DNA from 4 places in the Exiguobacterium sp. s80 genome. Region 2 is predicted to be linked to each of the others. Evidence: riboswitches for the same ligand, from Rfam matches in the RefSeq annotation. Region 2 holds a riboswitch; each other region holds the start of a gene.
The links. Region 2 has a riboswitch for S-adenosylmethionine ahead of KNP94_RS06910 (amino acid permease). Riboswitches for the same ligand answer to the same signal wherever they lie in the genome.

Region 1: linked by a shared signal. The riboswitch ahead of metK (methionine adenosyltransferase) and the one ahead of KNP94_RS06910 (amino acid permease) in region 2 are both predicted to bind S-adenosylmethionine.
Region 3: linked by a shared signal. The riboswitch ahead of KNP94_RS08515 (methionine ABC transporter ATP-binding protein) and the one ahead of KNP94_RS06910 (amino acid permease) in region 2 are both predicted to bind S-adenosylmethionine.
Region 4: linked by a shared signal. The riboswitch ahead of KNP94_RS11210 (2,3-diketo-5-methylthiopentyl-1-phosphate enolase) and the one ahead of KNP94_RS06910 (amino acid permease) in region 2 are both predicted to bind S-adenosylmethionine.

The regions. Positions count from the first base shown of each region.
Region 1 covers NZ_JACSMP010000003.1:62,951-68,096, forward strand. The annotation lists gene mnmM (tRNA 5-(aminomethyl)-2-thiouridylate-methyltransferase MnmM) at 1-564, shown strand, start outside; gene KNP94_RS08210 (alpha/beta fold hydrolase) at 603-1,307, opposite strand; gene KNP94_RS08215 (GNAT family N-acetyltransferase) at 1,385-1,873, opposite strand; gene metK (methionine adenosyltransferase) at 2,015-3,223, opposite strand; SAM riboswitch class I at 3,352-3,478, opposite strand; gene pckA (phosphoenolpyruvate carboxykinase (ATP)) at 3,711-5,146, shown strand, end outside.
Region 2 covers NZ_JACSMP010000002.1:72,593-77,738, reverse strand. The annotation lists gene KNP94_RS06930 (MFS transporter) at 1-84, opposite strand, end outside; gene KNP94_RS06925 (CBS domain-containing protein) at 102-557, opposite strand; gene KNP94_RS06920 (MarR family winged helix-turn-helix transcriptional regulator) at 736-1,158, shown strand; gene mmuM (homocysteine S-methyltransferase) at 1,306-2,238, opposite strand; partial or broken gene KNP94_RS06910 (amino acid permease) at 2,213-3,615, opposite strand; SAM riboswitch class I at 3,697-3,798, opposite strand; gene KNP94_RS06905 (polysaccharide pyruvyl transferase family protein) at 3,906-5,146, opposite strand, start outside.
Region 3 covers NZ_JACSMP010000003.1:123,288-128,433, reverse strand. The annotation lists gene KNP94_RS08535 (class I SAM-dependent methyltransferase) at 1-109, shown strand, start outside; gene KNP94_RS08530 (S-ribosylhomocysteine lyase) at 113-577, shown strand; gene KNP94_RS08525 (PLP-dependent cysteine synthase family protein) at 574-1,497, shown strand; gene KNP94_RS08520 (bifunctional cystathionine gamma-lyase/homocysteine desulfhydrase) at 1,490-2,656, shown strand; SAM riboswitch class I at 2,716-2,822, shown strand; gene KNP94_RS08515 (methionine ABC transporter ATP-binding protein) at 2,901-3,923, shown strand; gene KNP94_RS08510 (methionine ABC transporter permease) at 3,920-4,585, shown strand; gene KNP94_RS08505 (MetQ/NlpA family ABC transporter substrate-binding protein) at 4,619-5,146, shown strand, end outside.
Region 4 covers NZ_JACSMP010000006.1:15,242-20,387, reverse strand. The annotation lists gene KNP94_RS11225 (1,2-dihydroxy-3-keto-5-methylthiopentene dioxygenase) at 1-241, opposite strand, end outside; gene KNP94_RS11220 (methylthioribulose 1-phosphate dehydratase) at 257-877, opposite strand; gene KNP94_RS11215 (2-hydroxy-3-keto-5-methylthiopentenyl-1-phosphate phosphatase) at 874-1,533, opposite strand; gene KNP94_RS11210 (2,3-diketo-5-methylthiopentyl-1-phosphate enolase) at 1,530-2,720, opposite strand; SAM riboswitch class I at 2,801-2,902, opposite strand; SAM riboswitch class I at 3,107-3,209, shown strand; gene mtnK (S-methyl-5-thioribose kinase) at 3,286-4,455, shown strand; gene mtnA (S-methyl-5-thioribose-1-phosphate isomerase) at 4,452-5,146, shown strand, end outside.

The DNA of each region.
Region 1 (5,146 bases), on a different contig from region 2:
GCCAAAGAACTCTTAGAATCTGTCATCCACGAAGGAGATTGTGTCGTCGATATGACTGCCGGAAATGGTCACGATACCTTGTTTCTTGCGGAACAAGTCGGACCAGACGGTCGTGTCATCGCCTTCGATGTACAAGAACAAGCGATTGAAGAAACGAAACGTCGTCTAGAAACCGCTCACGTCAAAGAGTGGGTCGATCTTTACCACGAAAGTCATATTCATGTTGGCGCACGCCTCGTTAATGAAGCCCGTCCGATTCGAGCGGGCGTTTTCAATCTTGGTTATTTACCAGGAAGTGACAAGTCCGTCACGACGACCGGTGAAGATACGTTAGAAGCGCTAGGTGCTTTGTTACCTGTCCTCGTACCCGGCGGTTTAATCGTCCTCGTCATCTATCATGGACATGTAGAAGGAAGACGTGAACGGGATGCTGTTCTCGATTATGTCGAAAGTCTTTCGCAGCAAGACTACGCCGTCTTACAGTATCGTTTTCTCAATCAACAAAACAATCCTCCTTTCATCATCGCCATCGAAAAAAAATTAAAAAAGCAAACACTCGATTAATAGTAAAAGACGCTGTCAGCACGACAGCGTCTTTTTTGTCATTCCTCAACCATCTTCAAAAAAAGCAATAATTTTTCAGCGAACCGCGTATTGAGACGTTCAAAGCTGAAATGCGGAAATCCATGGAGCCGTTGAAGATAGATTTGATCGCCACCCATTTTCCGGCAAATCTCTAACGTATATTTTACGTCCGCGAATTGATCGTCCGGTGCATAAAAACAAGCGAGGTTGACTCGTGGTAATTTCTTCCGCTCTTCATCATGTAGGACGATTTCTTCTTCAATCTCCCGGTACTGTGCATATGTCAACTCTCCGAGACGTGCCGTATCTTCACTATTTTGACCAAACGGCAACATCCCGAGTGGCGCATCCGGTCGAAAACGATCGAATGCACTTGCAAATACTTGTTTGACGCCACCGAGTTGTTTTGAATTATGCCAATCAAATAACGGCGAAATATACGACAAACTCGCAATCGGCAATTCATATTCCTGCAGTAGCCGGTTGACGACGAGTGCGCCCATGCTGCAGGCTATGATGTGAATCGGTAACTTTCGTTTTCCGGCTTCTCGTAAAGCATCCTTCAGCAGTTGTTGATGTTCCTCAAGCGATATCCGGCGCGGAGCATCTACACGTAACACTTCATAATCCTTTTCAAGGACTCGAATTAACGCATCGCTCGGCGTCGCTCGCAGTTGAAGGGGATAGACAAGTACGATAATTCCTGTTGCTTGATCTTCCACAAACTCACCTCTTCATACAAGTATCTCTGTATTATAACGTTTACATCTTGATGTCAAAACCATCTTAAGTTGGATTTTCATTCATATATACGCTTTAAGCGTGTCACAGGTTCCACTTGACCGAAAATTTCTTCAGTCGTTTCACTTTCTTCTTTAAAACCGAAAGAGACTAGAAACTGGCGCGCTTTATAATTTCTTGATTCAACGTAGACTTCAATTGGGGAAGCACCTTGGTGTTCAAGTTCACGAATCAACTTTCGCCCAATCCCATTTTGTTGATATTTCGGTAGTACGTACAAGCGAACGATTTCCCACGTGCCGTCAACATCGATTGCATGGATGAAACCGACGATTTCTTCCTCGATAATGGCGACATTGAAATATTCTCCCCGCGCTTCCTCCGCCGTCCGAATTGCTCGAACGACTTCTTCTTGCGGATACGCCTCTTGTACGAAATGGGCTTTCGAGCTTTCCGAGTAAATCTCTTCATACGTATCCATCCAAGAGGTGATGGCAATATCATGAATGCGTGCCGCATCAGTAGGAATTGCTTCGCGTATCTCCATATCGGACTCCCCCTTTTTTCCGTTTACCGGTACATGTTCTTTTACCCTGTTCTAGAAAAATCATTCGTTTCCCTCCAAAATTCGAGACAAACAAAAAAAGTTCAGAAACAAACTCGTGCGAGTCTGCTTCTGAACTGAAAATTAAGCGAATCGTTTCGCTTGTTCTTCAAGAATTGCTGCTTTATCAGTTTGCTCCCATGGTAATTCGATATCTGTACGACCGAAATGACCATAAGCTGCTGTCTGACGATAAATCGGACGGCGAAGATCAAGCATCTTGATGATCCCTGCTGGGCGAAGATCGAAATTTTCGGCAACGAGTTCGACGAGTTGTGCTTCTGGAAGTTTACCTGTTCCAAACGTATCAACTGCAATCGATACTGGGTGCGCGACACCAATCGCATACGCAAGTTGAACTTCTGCTTTATCTGCAAGACCAGAAGCTACGAGGTTTTTCGCGACGTAACGTGCTGCATATGCTGCAGAACGGTCAACTTTTGTTGGATCTTTACCAGAGAATGCGCCGCCGCCATGACGTGCATAGCCACCATACGTATCAACGATGATTTTACGTCCAGTTAATCCTGCATCACCTTGTGGTCCACCGATGACGAAGCGACCTGTCGGGTTAATGAAGAACTTTGTTTCCGCATCGATGTATTCTGATGGAATCACAGGTGCGATGACATGCTCTTTCAGGTCTGCTTGGATTTGCTCAAGCGTCACTTCTTCTGCATGTTGTGTTGAGATGACGATTGTATCGACACGAACCGGTTCGTTGTTCTCATTGTATTCTACAGTTACTTGCGTCTTACCATCCGGACGGAGGTAGTCAAGTTGTCCAGTTTTACGGACTTCTGCGAGACGACGAGCAAGTTTGTGTGAAAGTGAGATCGGAAGTGGCATCAATTCAGGCGTTTCTTTCGTTGCATAACCGAACATGAGACCTTGGTCCCCTGCACCGATTGCATCGATTTCTTCATCTGACATGTTACCTTCGCGTGCTTCAAGCGCTTGGTCAACACCGAGAGCGATATCTGCTGATTGCTCATCGATTGAAGTCAATACAGCACAAGTGTCTGCATCGAAACCATATTTAGCGCGTGTATAGCCAATCTCACGAATTGTTTCGCGAACGACTTTCGGGATATCGACATAAGTCGATGTCGTGATTTCACCTGCGACGAGGACAAGTCCTGTCGTGACAGATGTTTCAGCAGCGACACGAGCATTCGGATCGGCTGCGAGGATTGCATCTAAGATAGAATCCGAGATTTGGTCACAGATTTTATCCGGGTGACCTTCAGTAACTGACTCCGACGTAAATAGTCGGCGATTAAGGTTTGTCATGTTTGACCCTCCCAAAAAAGAATTTGACGGTGTACTCATTTCCCCTAGTTGAGTGGGACGGTAAAATGAAAAAAACCTCTCCATGTCCAAAAAATGGTCAGGGAAAGGTTGTGCGTTCTTCCTTTACCCTCTTATCGTTCGAAGTGTTTACTTCGCTTCAGGAGAGCACCTTTTCCTTCATTAATAGAATTCTTAATGTAGGACGGTTGCCGGGTTTCTTCGGGCCTTGTTCCCTCCACCTGCTCAGAATAAGAGTATCCGTTACGAATTACATGATATAAAGTTGTGACCACTCTGTCAAGCTACGTTTTAATTTCTAGTCGAAACTTTCCCGAAGAGATGTTAAACTGTTAATGCTGAAAGCGTTTCCAAATAAATAGAAATCAGCGCTAAAAAAGGATTGCTCATCCTTTAGTATGTCATATATAATAAATGTGTCATACTAAATGCCAGAGCTAAACCAACGTAGGGGAAAGGTGGGGTCAGGATGCCGATGACGGTCCTGAATATCGAAGAGCTACTCAAGAAGGAGCATGTGTTCAAACAACTATCTGTTGCTGAGCTAGTCGAACATGCAATTCGTAACGAAGAAGGGGTTCTTGCTGAAAATGGCGCTCTGTCTGTAGAAACGGGGAAATTTACAGGTCGTTCACCTAAAGACAAGTTCATTGTTCGCGATCAGTCATGCGAGTCACATATCGATTGGGGCCATGTCAATCAACCGATGGAAGCAGACAACTTCGAGCAACTTTTACAAAAAGTTCTTCGCTACATGAATGAAGCAGATCAGCTCTACTACACAGAAGCTGCTGCTGGTGCAGACACTCATTTTACCCTTCCGGTTCGGATCGTGACACAATATGCTTGGCATAATTTGTTTGCAAAACAACTATTTTTGCGTGAATATCCGACAGAAGCTGCTTTTGAGCCTTTCACGGTTATTTATGCGCCTCACTTCAAAGCAGATCCGAAAGTCGATGGAACGAATTCCGAAACGTTCATCGCCATGTCATTCGAACATCGGATTGTCTTAATCGGTGGAACAGAATATGCGGGCGAAATCAAAAAATCGATTTTCTCTGTCATGAACTACCTTTTACCTCAACGAGACGTCTTATCGATGCATTGCTCGGCTAACGTCGGTCATGAGGGTGACGTCGCCTTATTCTTCGGATTATCCGGTACTGGTAAGACCACACTGTCTGCTGACGACAGTCGTCAATTGATTGGTGACGATGAGCACGGGTGGTCCAACGACGGCGTCTTCAATATCGAAGGTGGCTGTTACGCAAAAACGGTCAACCTATCGCGCGAAAAAGAACCACAAATCTTTGATGCGATTCGGTTTGGCACTGTCCTTGAAAACGTCGTCCTCGATGATGCACGAATTCCTGACTATGATGATACGTCAAAAACGGAAAACACACGGGCCGCTTATCCGATTACAGCGATTGATAATATTGCAGTACCATCACGCGCCGGACATCCGAAAACGATTGTCTTTTTAACAGCTGATGCTTACGGCGTCCTGCCGCCAATCAGTAAGTTGACGAAGGAGCAAGCGATGTATCACTTCTTATCCGGGTATACATCGAAGTTAGCCGGGACAGAGCGTGGCGTAACAGAACCGGAAGCGACATTCTCGACATGCTTCGGTTCACCCTTCTTACCGCTCATTCCTGAAAAATATGCAACGATGCTCGGTGAGCTCATCGACCGGCACGGTGTCACGGTTTACCTCGTCAATACAGGCTGGACGGGTGGCGCATATGGGACGGGAAGTCGGATGAAGCTTGCATATACACGGACGATGGTCAATGCAGCTGTCAACGGCACACTCGCTGATATCCCGACGGAAGAGCATCCGATTTTCGGGCTACACATGCCGCTCGAAGTCCCTGGTGTCCCAAGCGACTTGCTCAA
Region 2 (5,146 bases):
AATCGGTTGGTGGAATAATCCATGCTTGCTTTCTTCTAACACCGTTTCCGGCGCAAGCGTCGTTGTTTTATTGGCAAGTGCCATATCGTCCCTTCTTTCTCTTATAAGAACCGTTTAAAGGAGTGACGGATGACGTCGCCCCGACTGATGATTCCGACAAGCTTTCCTTGTTTTAAAATCGGTAATTTTTTAATCCGTTTCGAACCGAGCGTCGCTGCGATTTCTTCCATCTCCGTTTCAACATCTGCCGTGACGACTTTCCGGCGTGCCATCTCCATGACCGGACGGTTCAGAATGTGACGCACCCGCGCGTCATAATCTTCTTCATCCCCTTTGATGACATCTACATATAAAAACGTATCGACGATGATGTCTTTGTGCTTTCCAATCGCCCGCATGATGTCACCATCACTGATGTACCCAACGACTTCGCTCTCGTCATTGATGACGGGAACACCGCTGATTCCGGATTGGATGAAACGTTCGACGACATGGCGGATGACGTCTGTTTCGTGGACTGTGATCACTTCTTGTTTCATCGATTCATAAGCTTTCATCGGAATTCTCCTTTTGTGTGTGTTCTGAATAAATAAGTTGTATGATGCAATTAAATAACAGAAATGATTGTATAATACAACTAATGGACTGTCAAGTTTCCTGACCTCTCATTGACAGGGGCTAAGTCCTTGCGTAATGATGGGAAACATGAAGCACTTAGGAAAAGAGGGGATTAACATGTCTGATCAGGCACTCGAAGTGATTGAACTAGAACTTGCGATTCTGATTCGTCGTTTGACGACAGCGACGGCCGATAACCGAAATTTAGATCGCGCGTCGTATTTGTTACTGCGTCAACTGTCCGAGTCTGGTCCAGTCGGGGTGAAGACATTGGCACGCGAATTGCAACTTGACGTCTCTACCGTCAGCCGGCAAGCGGCAGCACTCGATCAAAAGAAATTGGTCGAAAAAGTACGCGATGAAGCAGATGGCCGTGCTTTCTTCTATCACATCACTTCACTCGGACAGGAAGAACTGACGATTTACCGGACGGCACGCCTCGCGAGCATCGAACGCTTACTGACAGACTGGTCAGGTGACGATGCGGAAGCATTTGGACGCCTGCTCCAACAATTTAACCGTGAACTGCGGGAACGGTGATCCAATCGTCTTAAGACGTCATGAACGAGAAGAATAGGGATAAAAAACGCCGATGATTCCGTATGAAAAACGGGATCATCGGCGTTTCTTGCGCAGAGGGCGGAACCGTCCGGCACTGCGATTGATTTCAGCTCGATTTTTGCAACCTTACGTTCCTTCGATGGCGGCATGAATCCGTTCAATTTGTTCCGGTGTCGTCCGGCAACAACCGCCGATCAGGCGTGCCCCTGCCGCATACCACTCACTGGCAACTTCATCAAAAGCTGTACACACCGATTCACCAGACCATGTTTTCTTGACGGGATCATACTGTTCCCCCGAATTCGGATAGACGATGATCGGCACGTCCGTCAGTCGCTTCAATCCCGTTACGAAATCTGTCGTAATCGACGCCGGAAAGCAATTTGCACCGAGCGCAGCGAGTTGCGGATGGCGGCCGACTGCTGCGACACAATCCGCAATCGTCGTCCCTTCACTGATGTGTTCCGCATCGCGAAGGGAAAAAGCGAGCCAGGCCGAGTGTTCCGGAAATTCTTCTAATATCCGAAACAAGACGGTTGCTTCTTGAAGCGACGGAATCGTTTCGAAGGCCAGTAAATCTGCTCCTGCCGCAATCAACGCCTCGATTCGGGGACGATGAAAGTTCTCAAGGGTCGCATCATCGACACCGTAGTGTCCGATATATTCTGATCCATCGGCCAAATACGCCCCGTACGGACCGACTGATCCGGCAATCAACGATCGTGTCCCTGCTCCGGCGACTTCTTGACGTGCATGTTGCGCCAAGTAGACCGTCTGCTTGATCAGTTCGATCGCTGCATCCGTCCCGATTCCCCGTTGTTTAAACCCTTGCAAACTTGCTTGATAACTCGAGGTGATGGCACAGTCCGCACCGATTCGAAAATAGTCAGCATGGACGCGGTGAATCTGTTCCGGCTCTTCGACCAAGACCCGTGCCGACCAGAGAGGATCGGCGAGATCACTCCCATGCCGCTCCAGTTCTGTCGCAAGTGCTCCATCAAGTAAAATAAACGGTTTTTCGTTAAGTAAGGCTTCAACTGGATTTTTCTGTTTTGACATCTTCCACACTCCGTTTCTGTGATTTTTTCGTCAGGTAATGCACGAGATAACAAAGTCCGATAAAGGGAATTCCAAAATATAAGGCAACACGCTGCGTAGGATCAAAGGCAATCCCGATCAGCGACAATAGGCAAATCAAAAAGGAGACAATCGGGACGACTGGATAAAATGGTGTCCGGTACACCAAGTCTTGCAAATCGTGTCCTTCTCTCAGGTAACGCCGCCGAAAGAAGTATTGCGAAGCACTGATGCTCATCCAGACAACGACGACAGCAAGTCCTGAAATCGAGACGAGTGCGATATAGACGCTTTCTGCTGCGTAGACACTTGATAGCAGTGCAAACAATCCGCCGAGCATACTGAACATGACAGCGCGTGTCGGAACACCGTTTTGACTCAATTTAGCAAAGAACGGTGAAATCATCCGTTGATCAGACAACGACCACAACATCCGTGACGCGGCGTACAACCCGGAGTTCGCTGCGGAAAGGATCGCCGTCAAGATGACGAAGTTCATGATGTCCGCCGCAAATTGAATCCCGATCCGTTCGAAGACGGCAACGAACGGACTCTCGAGCACACCGTTCGCATCCGTCGGTAGTAAAATCGCCAGGACGATGATCGTGCCGACAAAAAACACGACCAGCCGGACAATCGTCGTCCGGATGGCAAGAGGAATCGTCCGCTTCGGATCAACCGCCTCGCCTGCCGCAACACCAATCAGTTCTGTCCCCGAATAGGCAAAGTTGACGGCGAGCATCGTCATCAAAATCGCAAAGGCCCCGTTCGGGAAGAGTTCCCCTTCCGTCAGCGGTCCGAACAACGGAGCTGCTTCTCCTGACGCCAGTGGAATAAAGCCGACGATTGCTGCTGCCCCTAAGACGATGAAGGCGATGATCGTCATGATTTTCACGGCAGAAAACCAAAATTCGACTTCGGCGAACACGCGCACTGTCAGTACATTAATCACTAAAATGATGATGACGAACAATCCGCTGAACAACCAGACCGGCACGTCAGGGAACCAGCGTTGCATCAATAAACCGGCTGCCGTAAACTCGGAACCGAGCGCCACCGTCCAGGTCAGCCAGTAGAGCCAGGCGACCGTATAGCCGGTTCCCGGTCCAATGTACTTTGTCCATAACTATGAAAGGCACCGGTTTCCGGCATATGTACAGCGAGTTCCCCTAAACAAAGCATCACGAGATAGACGACGAGTGCTCCGAGTAAGTAGGATACAATCGTTCCGATCCGCCCTGCTTGCTCCAATGTGTACCCCGTACTCAGGAACAGCCCCGTCCCGATGACGCCACCTAACGACAGCATGACGATATGACGGGATTCCATCTTTCGTCGAAATGTTGTTTTTTGCTCCATCCTCCACCACTCCTCTTTCTCACTCAATAAAAAAAACGCACTCCTGTACAGACAGGGTGCGTCGGTCGACAACATGAAGAGCGCTTATCGATCGGGTACAACACCCGCAGGAATTAGCACAGTATCTTTCGACCTGTTGCTGAGGCTTCAAAGGGCCAGTCCCTCCACCTCTCTGGATAAGAATGTAATTTTTCATAACAGTAGCAGTCCTTTTTTGAATTGTCAACACAATTCAGATAATAGAATTCAAAAAAACGTCTCCTACCGCATTGGCATGAGACGTCTTATTGTTATTTTTTTACGAAGAGATTAGCTGTCTTAAGGGCCACCCGAACCGCTTTACGGTTCAATGTACCTTCTTGATGTTTAACCACCTTCGTCTGCTTGTTGAGTTTATCTTGTAACGTTTTAATCTTTTTGTCTTTATCTTTATCATGTTTTTGAATCGCAGCAATTTTTTTCTCTTCTTCCGGGAAGAATGATTCAAAACGTGCGATTGCTTCTTCCATACTGATTCCTGTAATCGGTTTAACCGCTGGGAGGAGTTCTGTTTTCGCCATTTCACGATCAAACGGCACGTTCTCTGGATAGTTCGTGTCTTGATAGATATGCTCCAAGTCGTTCGTGTTCAAGAAGTCAAGAAAGTTGTCGAAGTTTTTCACTTGAATCCGCGCCGGGCTTTGGAAGTCTGCTGTTTCGACGACGTCCGAAAGCCGTGTGTCTGCCGTGATGTCATTTGCCCAGATGTGAGTCAATTGATGGTAATCTGTTAATTCACGCATCCTTGCATCTTTAGGAATCAAAATACTTGGTGTTCCAGCGAGTGTCGCTGTGATGTTTCCGTGGAGACGTGCACCAAAGCTCAAGTCAGCTTCTTTGAGGAAGTCGAACCACGTTTGAGCGTTTAAGAAGAAACGAACACGGTCATTCATATACACCGGGTGTGACATTCTAGCTGCATAATTCATATCTGAAAGGTCTCCAAACGGATGAGTTCCAGTGTACGTCAACTTCAATTCTTTCATCCATTGTGGGATGAAATAGTGATTTGGATACTCTTCCATTCCACGTGTGATAAAATCAAGGACATTTTTGGGTGAAAAACGTGATGAATTGACACTAACCATCGAATCTTTCGTGATGTTTGTCTCACGAATGTGAAGATTACGACCGAATGCATACATCGATGGGCAACCGATGACTTTATGATCGATGCCTTCACGGAAACCAAGGCGTGTCAGGTATTTCGACGTGATTTCACCACGAAGTCCAATGATGCTTGAACGTTCGAGGACTGCGCTGACGAATGCTTTAACATCCTCGTCGAACGGGAATCCGCCTTTTAAGTCCGGCTCGAATGGTGCGCGTAGACCAACACCGATGACGACGACCGGAATTTTCAATTTTTTAATCAATCGTGTGTATTTTCGAAGGGACGATGCGAACTCTTGACGGAATGCATCTGCAAGTGGAATGACGTAAAGATCAAATTTTTCGTTGATCTCATCTGCACGTTCTTCATCATAGTAGT
Region 3 (5,146 bases), on a different contig from region 2:
ACTGATTCCAGTGATGGAACAGATTTTTACGTCACGCGGATTTAACGTGACATTCACACAATACAATCACTTCGTCTGGCTCATAGAAGCCGAGAAAATGGGGGAATAAATCATGACAATCAAAAAAATGAACGTAGAAAGCTTTAACTTGGACCATACGAAAGTCAAAGCACCATATATTCGTGTAGCAGGCTATAAAGAAGGTAAAGTCGACCAAGTCGTCAAATATGATATTCGTTTCACACAACCGAACGTCGAGCAAATGCCGATGCGTGCGATGCACACACTCGAACATTTACTTGCTGAAAACATCCGCAACTATTCGGACGACGTCATCGATGTTTCGCCAATGGGCTGCCAGACTGGTTTCTACATGGCGATGATGAACTTTGACTCAGTCGAAAAAATGAGTGAACTCGTCGAGAAGACATTGAACGACGTCTTAGCGGCTGAAGTGATTCCGGCACAAAACGAAACGCAATGTGGGTTTGCGAGCGCACACGACCTTAAAGGAGCGAAGCACTATGCCGAGAAAATGCTTGCCGGTCGCGACGAATGGGACATCGTCTTCGGATGATCGCGAAGTCAGTCCGAGACCTCGTCGGAAATACGCCACTGTACGAGATTACTTCGTTCGATTTGCCTGCTGGTACGCGGATTTTGGCGAAGCTCGAATGGATGAACCCTGGTGGCAGCGTCAAAGACCGCCTCGGTATCCAACTCGTTGATGCCGCAATCGAACAGGGGTACGTGACACCAGGCGGAACGATCATCGAACCGACTGCCGGCAACACCGGCATCGGTTTGGCGCTCGCCGCTAAAAAATATGACTTACAAGTCATTTGTGTCGTCCCAGAAAAGTTCAGTCAAGAGAAACAGACTTTGATGCGGGCACTCGGCGCGACTGTCGTCAACACGCCGACTGAACTCGATATGCAAGGCGCAATCGATAAGGCAAAAGAACTCGGACAAACGATTCCGAACAGTTATGTGCCACTCCAATTCGAAAACGAAGAAAACTCGGTCACTTATCAGCGGACACTTGGTCCGGAGCTTGTGGCGGAACTCGGTCACATCGACTGGTTCGTCGCCGGATGCGGATCAGGTGGAACGTTTGCCGGAACGACGGCTTTCTTAAAAGAACGCTTCGGGACAAAAGGGGCAATCGTCGAACCGGAAGGCTCCGTCCTCAACGGAGGGTCAGCCGGACCGCATAAAACAGAAGGAATCGGGACAGCCAAATGGCCAAGTCTCGTTTCTCGTGATTTAGTTGATGAAATTCATACGATTTCTGATTCGGATGCTTTTACGAAGGTCCATGAACTGGCGGCACGTGAAGGGTTACTCGTCGGCAGTTCGGCAGGAGCGGCACTCGCCGCGGCGCTCGATATCGCCCAGCGCCATCCGGGAAGTACGATTGTCACCGTCTTCGCAGACAGTGCAGAACGGTATTTGAGCCAACAAATCTTTGAAAAGGTGGACGAGACACATGCGTAAAAAAACAGCGTTGATTCACGGAGGAACGGGTGTAGACAAGGCAACGGGTGCCGTTACACCGCCAATCTATCAAACGAGCACATATAAGCAAGAAAAAATCGGTCAATTAAAAGACGGGTATGAGTACTCGCGCACAGCAAACCCGACGCGGACGAGCATCGAACGATTGATTGCTGATCTTGAAGGAGGCGTCCGTGGATTCGCGTTCGGATCAGGAATGGCGGCGATCCATGCTGTCTTCAATCTGCTTCAGTCTGGCGACCACATCGTCATGACGGACGACGTCTACGGCGGAACGTTCCGCTTGATGCAACGTGTCCTACCGAAGTTCAACATCGAAGTGACATTCGTCGATACGACGGATCTCAGCGCGACGGAAGCGGCGATTCAGGACAACACGAAGATGCTCTACGTCGAGACACCGACGAACCCGTTATTAAAAGTGACGGACATCGAAGCGATCGCAGCCATCACGCGTCGTCACGACTTGAAGCTCGTCGTCGACAACACGTTCGCGACACCATACTTGCAACAACCAATCGCGCTTGGGGCAGATATCGTGCTGCATAGTGCAACGAAATACATCGGCGGCCATTCGGACGTCGTCGCAGGGCTTGTCGTCGTCAACGATGATACGCTCGGCGAAGAACTTCACTTTATCCAAAATTCGACGGGTGGAATTCTCGGACCGCAAGACAGCTTCCTGCTTGTCCGTGGTCTGCGGACGCTCGGTATCCGGATGGAAGCGATCGAAGAGACAGCACATGAACTTGTCAGCTTCCTGCAAGCACAAGACGTCGTCTCGAACATCTTCTACCCGGGGCTCGCATCGCATCCCGGTCATGCGATTCAACAAAAACAAGCGACTGGTTTCGGCGGGATGATCAGCTTTGATGTCGGTTCAGCTGCAAATGCAGAGAAACTTGTGGAAGCGTCACACTTCTTCACGCTTGCTGAAAGCTTAGGGGCGGTCGAAAGTTTGATTTCCGTTCCGGCACGGATGACACATGCGTCGATTCCGGCAGAACGTCGGGCAGAACTCGGCATCACGGATGGTCTCGTCCGAATCTCGGTCGGACTTGAAGATGCAGAGGATTTGAAAGAAGATTTAACGCATGCTTTCAGTTTGCTCGAAAAAGTTTCTGAAAAAACTGTTTGACAAGCAAAATAACCCCTGCTAATATTCAAAATATATTAAAAACAACTAAATACCGATAACTCTTATCAAGAGTGGTGGAGGGACTGGCCCGATGAAACCCGGCAACCGCGGAATTTATTTCCGAAGTGGTGCTAATTCCAGCAGACGAACGTCTGCAAGATGAGAGCAAATGGTTTTGTGTACTGAAAGTGCGCGCGTTTGCTCTAAAACGTGCGCACTTTTTTTATGTTTAGGAGGGACAGTAGTGATTCGTTTACAGGATGTAGGAAAGATTTATCGCTCGAAGCGCGGCGAAGTCGAAGCTGTCGCAAACGTCGATCTCACGATTGAGCGCGGCGAAATTTTCGGAATAATTGGTTATTCCGGTGCAGGGAAGTCAACCTTGATTCGCCTGCTGAACATGTTAGAAGCACCGACAAGCGGTTCGATTCAAATTGACGGTGTCGAGATGACGACGTTACGACCGAAAGAATTACGCGGCGTCCGGAAAAATGTCTCGATGGTCTTTCAGCACTTCAACTTGCTTTGGTCACGAACGGTCGAAGAAAACATTATGTTCCCGCTCGAACTCGGCGGATATCCGAAAGCACGCCGGAAAGAACGGGTCGCCGAGCTGATTCAACTCGTTGGACTCGACGGTCGCGAAGGCGCTTATCCGTCACAACTATCCGGTGGACAAAAACAACGCGTCGGGATTGCCCGCGCACTGGCATCAAACCCGGACGTCTTATTATGTGACGAGGCGACAAGCGCCCTTGATCCGAAAACGACGGACTCGATCTTAGAGTTACTCGTCGACATCAATAAAAAACTAAAACTGACGATCGTCTTGATCACACACGAGATGCACGTCATTCAAAAAATCTGTAACCGGGTCGCCGTCATGGAGGCCGGGAAAATCGTCGAACAGGGTCCTGTTTCAGAAGTCTTCCGGCATCCGAAACAAGCGATGACAAAAGAATTCGTCAAACAACTGACGTCGTCTACAGAAAACGAGTTGACGTTCGCGAAACTCCGTGAGCGCTATCCGACAGGGAAAATCGTCCAGCTGACATTCGTCGGTTCGACAGCAGAAAGTCCGATCCTGGCAGAAGTCATGAAAGATTCGACCTTATTATTTAATATCATCGGCGGGAACGTCGGACAGACGCAAGACGGTGCACTCGGAACGTTGTTCATCCAACTGATTGGTGCGGCACATGAAACACAAGCGGTCATCGCGAAACTTCAAGCGAGTGACGTGGAAGTGGAGGTGGATCACCGATGACGACATTCTTTAACGACCTCGATTGGGAAATGGTCTGGACGGCGACCGGCAGTACCGTCTATATGACAGTTGTTGCCGGAATCGCGACATTTGTTCTCGGACTGGTCATCGGTCTGTTGTTATACGCGACGAATGAAGACTTATTGTTTAAGAACCGGGCACTGTATTCCGTGCTCAGCTTTTTAGTCAACATCTTCCGTTCGATTCCGTTTATTATATTGTTGATTTTATTGATTCCAGTGACGCTCATCATCGTCGGATCGTTCTTAGGACCAACAGCGGCACTTCCGGCACTGATTCTTGGGGCGGCACCGTTTTACGGGCGGATGGTCGAACTGGCACTGCGTGAAGTCGACAAAGGTGTCATCGAAGCAGCGGAATCGATGGGGGCAACGAAGTTCCAAATCATTTATAAAGTGTTGATTCCGGAAGCACTACCAGCAATCGTCTCCGGTATCACCGTCACGCTCGTCGCGCTCGTCGGTTACACGGCAATGGCCGGAGTAGTCGGAGGAGGAGGACTCGGGGACATGGCATATATCGAAGGTTTCCAGCGTTCTCAAAACGATGTCATCGCCATCGCGACATTGTTGATTCTCGTCATCGTCTTCATCATTCAAATTATTGGTGACCTGCTCGTAAAAGCAATCGATAAACGATAATACTATTTTTAGTTAACTTGGGAGGAATTATTCATGAAACTTTGGAAAAAATTCGTCGGTACAGCAGCAGTATCCGTCTTAGCAGTCAGTCTTGCAGCATGTGGGGAAGAGTCGTCAGGAGACGACGCGAAGACACTTGTCATCGGTGCTTCAAACGTTCCCCATGCTGAAATCCTAGAGCACGTTCAAAAAGAGTATGAAGCAAAAGGCTACAAACTCGAAATCAAAAAGTTCCAAGATTATGTGTTGCCGAACAAGGCACTCGCTGAAAAAGAAATCGATGCGAACTATTTCCAACACGTTCCGTACCTTGAGCAACAGGAAAAAGAGAACAAATCTTATAAATTTGAAAATGCAGGCGGCGTCCACGTTGAACCGCTCGGCGTTTACTCAAAAAAATATAAGTCGCTCGACGAGTTACCGAAAGGTGCAACGATCTTGACGAGCTCAAACGTCGCGGAGCGTGGACGTGTCTTGACGTTCCTCCAAAACGAAGGCTTAATTAAGTTGAAAGACGGTAAGACGACAGATGCTCAGCTTAGCGATATCGCGGAAAACCCG
Region 4 (5,146 bases), on a different contig from region 2:
GTGCGATGATGTCAGCCGTCTGGTAACCGCGACGTTCCGAAACATCTTTAATCTCGTCCGCGAATGTCGTTAAGATCGTCTGTTTGTCGTCATCCGTTAATGTAAAGTTCTCGACGAGGTCGCCCGGTAACTTCGAGACGTCCCATTGTTCATATAAGACGCCGCGTGAGGCAAGGAATGAAGAGACCTCATTTTGATCCGTATACCGTTCGTTTGTCTGTTGGAAAAGTACTGTTGCCATTGTAAATTCCTCCTTTTAATGAATTGCCTGTCGGCACGTTTGTAGTTTTAAGGTGTAACTGAACAAAAACTCGAATGCTTCCAACTGTTTTTTCGCTTCAAAGGCAGTCGGTGCCCAGACGGTGATGCCGTGATTGCGAATCAGGACGGCACCGCTCTCGGCATGTACATGTGCTGCAAAGGCAGCGGCAAGCGTCGGAATGTCGGCGTGGTTCGGGATAATCGGCACACGGACTTCCGCATCTTCTTCCCAACGGCCGAGTGCCTTGATGATTTCCTGACCGGCAAACCGAATCTCGCCTTGATCGCCGTACAGTTCCGAAATGACATTATTGTCAATCGTATGGACGTGAAGGGAACACCCGGCAGTCGTTCGGTTGAAGACCTCGACGTGGAGCAATGTTTCGGCAGAGGGACGACCTGTCTGTTCGCCGATCAGTTGACCGGACGCGTCGACATGGACGAAGTCGTCCGGTGTATCCTGCCGTTTGTCCTTCCCGCTTGCCGTCACGAGAAATTCAGTCGGTTGATCGGCTGTCCGGATGGCGAGATTGCCGCTTGTGCCGGGGAACCAGTCGCGTGCTGCAAGTTCCTGTTTGACGGCACGTAATTCTTCATATCGTTTTAAGAAGGTCATGTGTACACCACCTTTGTCTGCAGATGATTCAATATGTCATGAAAGTTTCCAAACGGCGTATACGGGATGCCGTGTTGTTCACATAGCGTGATCAGATAATCCCGTGCATAAACGTGGTCCGCCTGCTTAGCTAGTTCAAAATCTGTTACGGAGTCGCCGATCGCGATGATCGTGTCACCGTTCTGCTTCAACTTCCGGGCGATCGAGGTTTTGCAACAGCCGCATTGATTTGTACAGGCTGAGTCGCAGGCATGCGGCCATTCGATTCGAACCGTCTCCTGGCTGAAGTCACTACCGTTGCAATAAATCGCTTCGTCCGTCAGTACATCCGCAAGAATCGGCTGGACAAAAAAGTCGATCCCGCCGCTGACGATGGAAAAATCAATCTCGTTTGATTTGGCAAAAGCGAGTAAGGTGTCGAAGCCGGGACGAATGACTGCCTGTGTCATCAAGAAATCAATGTAGTCCTGTTTTTGACTGGACGGAAGCAGCTGAAACATCTGTCCGACGCCGGATTGAATCGAGAGCGACCGGTCGAGCACACCTTGTTTTAACGGTTTAAATTTTTCCGGCGGAGCGAACTCCTGCATCAAGGCGATGATATTATCGTGCTCCGTTACTGTTCCGTCAAAGTCACATAAAATCCGGATCGTCATTTCGTGATCCCCCAAGCATCGAGAGCGACACGTAATTCCTCGTGCCGGTGGGCGGCACTTGTCAGTGATTCGCCGGCCAGTGCTGCGCCCAGTGCCTGGCGGAAAGCGATGACTCCGGCCGCAGCACCTTGCGGATGACCGTGGACACCGCCTCCGGCATTGATGACGGAATCGACGCCGAAATCACGAACAAGCTGGGCGACGAGACCCGGGTGGATTCCGGCGGACGGGACCGGGAGAATTGTTTTGGTCTCACCGATTCGGGTCGCTTCGACGGCAATCCCGCGGGCCAAGTCTTTGGCGAGGGCGACATTCCCGTACGGCGACGGGAACAGTGTCAAGTCGGCACCGGCAATCCGCGGCAACGTTCCGAGCAGGACCGGGGCGGCAATCCCGTACTCGGGACTGGCGATCAAGGCACCGCTCAACGCCGGATGATTAAAGATCGGGACCGGGATTTCCGGATCGGCTGCCAGTTCCCGCAAGACATCAAGCCCGTATGTAAACGTGTTGAGCAGGAGGGCTGTCGCTCCGGCTTCGACCAGTCGTTTCGCCTGCTCTTTCAAGCGGAAGACCGGACCACTCAATGTAATCGCATAAAGGGCCCGTTTACCGGTCCGTTCATAGTGTGCATCGAGGACTTCCCGTCCAATCCGCGCCCGGTCGAGTGCCGGTGTCAGCGGATTGTCGTATAAGATTTCGTCATCCTTGACGAGATCAATCCCGCCGGCGAGCTGGGCTTCCAGTTGTTCCCGTAAAAAAACGAGATCCCGTCCGATGACGCCTTTGAAGATGCTCATCAACAGGGGGCGATCATGGACTTGGATCAATTGGCGGACGCCCTCGATGCCGAATTTAGCACCGGGGAAATCCGGTGTGAATGAAGCGGGAAGCTGAAGATCCGTCAGTTTGATTTGACCGTCGAGTGACAGCTTGCCGAAGACGGTCGTCAAAATCGCCGAAAAGTCTCGTGAGACGTTGTGTTCCGGATAACGGATCGTGACATACCCTTTTCCGTCGTGTTCTTCCGTATGGACGACTTGTCCTTTAAAGGATTCAAGCTGTTGTTGTTCCAAGTGATTCAAATCGGTCCATGAGCCGACCGTCAGACCGAGGGCGATTTGCTCTGCCCGTTTTGGTAACTGATCGGTCACGCCGAGTTGGTAAGTTGCGGTAATGTACGCCATGATCGTCGTCTCTCCCTTGTTAAAAAATACAAAAATGGTCCCTCGTCAATGACAAGAGACCATGAAAAATTGCGCGTGGACTCTTATCTGTCAGCGTGTTAGCTGCAAGAATTAGCACCGTGCCAACTGGTCGGTTGCTGCGACATCATAGGGCTCGTCCCTCCGTCTGCTCTTGATAAGAATTGGATGAAATTGTGAAATCTAATTGCAATTTTTACATGAGATGGACGTGATGTCAAATAATTTTTTGAAAATTTATTTTTTTTGAAATCCGCTTCTATAGATGGCGGTCTTTTAAATGGTTTTTCACTAAAAATTGGAATTGACAGATGATTTAAGACGGGCGTAATATTCGAATCAACATCGAACACAACAACCACATATGACTCTTATCGTGAGTTGGCAGAGGGAATTGGCCCGAAGACGCCGCAGCAACCGACCATCCGGCACGGTGCTACATCCAACAGACATTCGTCTGAGAGATAAGAGGACGGATGATACCCCGCGCCTCTTTTCTATGACGAAAAGCGGCGTTTTTTTGTGTAGAAATGAAGGGGGAAGCAAGATGGCATATCAAGCATTTACAGAACAAGACGCCATTAAACGTGTCCGGGAACTCGGACTCATCGGACAGGAAGAAGCGACGGCAGAAGAAATCGGCGACGGCAACTTGAACTTAGTCTTTCGGATTCAGGCAGGGAAAGAACGTTTGATCTTGAAGCAGGCATTACCTTATGCAAAAGTCGTCGGGGAAAGCTGGCCCTTGTCACTCGAGCGGGCCTGGATCGAACAGTTGGCACTGAAGGAATTCGCAAAATACGCGACGCCATTCGTTCCACGGGTCTTTCATGCCAGTCATGAAGAAGCGTATACGGTGATGGAGGACTTGTCGCACCTGCAAATCGTTCGGACGGGATTGCTCGCCGGCGAAACGTATCCGCTCCTTGCAGAACATGTCGGTTCTTACTTGGCGCGGACGTTATTTTTCACGTCAGATTTTGCGCTCGGTCCAGTCGGAAAAAAGCAGGTCGCACGTGACTATTACAACCCGGATTTATGCGACATCACGGAAAAGTTAATCTTTACGGATCCGTTTTACGACGCGGAAACAAACAACATCGAGAGCGGCTTGGAAACAGACGTACAGCAGCTCTGGCAGGACGAAAAACTGAAGCGGGAAGTGGCGAAGCTCGAAACGTTGTTCATCACGAAAGGGGAAGCTTTATTACACGGGGATTTACATACAGGAAGCATTTTTGCTTCGGCGGGCGAAACGAAAATCATCGATCCGGAGTTCGCTTTTTACGGACCGTTCGGGTTTGATGTCGGTCAGTTCATTGCCCACCTCTGCTTTGCGGCGTATCCGAACTATGCTGAGTTGCGGGAGACGCGGGTGAAGGATATCGATACGTTCTGGCTGACGTTTGCTTCGACGTTCACGGCACTTTGGGAACGGGAAGCCGTCGAACCTTTCCGGACGGTACCCGGGCTTGTCGATGATGTCCTCAGTACAATTCTCCAAGACGCGCTCGGTTTCGCCGGTTGTGAACTGATCCGGCGGACGATTGGTTTGGCACCGGTCGCTGATTTGGAACAAATTCCGGATGCTACGACGCGCCTTGAACGGAAACGTCATGCGTTACGCCTCGGGACGGCATTGATTAAACGGCGCGGCGAATGTAAGACGTTTACCGATCTCCGGAATTTTGACGTGACGGAGGAATTGAGCCGATGAGCGAGTTTATCCGTAGTGTCATCTATGAGCGGGCGTGCTTAAAGATCCTTGATCAGACCCGTCTCCCGCAAGAAGAACGGTACGAAGTCATTCATGATTTGGCGCAAGCGGTTGAGGCGATTAAACAACTTCGTGTCCGGGGGGCGCCGGCAATCAGTCTGTTCGGTGGATTCGTCCTCGTGCAGGAAGCGTTCCGGACGACGGGATCGCTTGACGAGGTCAAACAAAAACTGTTGACGGTATCGGCGGAGTTACTGGCGACCCGGCCGACCGCCGTCAATTTGCGGAACGTACTCGATGCGCTCAATCAGCTTATCCTTTCGAGCACAACGCTCGAGGAACTGCCGAAACGTCTGGAACAAAAAGCACTTGCCCTTTATGAAGCCGATGCCAAGACGTCACGGCAAATCGGTGTGCATGCGTTGGAGCTGTTTCAAGCGGGAGACCGGGTGTTGACGATTTGTAATGCCGGATCGATTGCGACAGCGGCGTACGGGACGGCACTGGCCCCGTTTTATCTCTCGAAAGAACAAGGCATTCCGTTATCCGTCTATGCGTCGGAAACCCGGCCTTTGTTGCAGGGGGCACGTTTGACGACATGGGAGCTGCAACGGGCAGGGATTGACGTCACCTTGATCACGGACAATATGGTCGCGCATACGATCAAGGAAAAGCAGATCACCGCCATCAT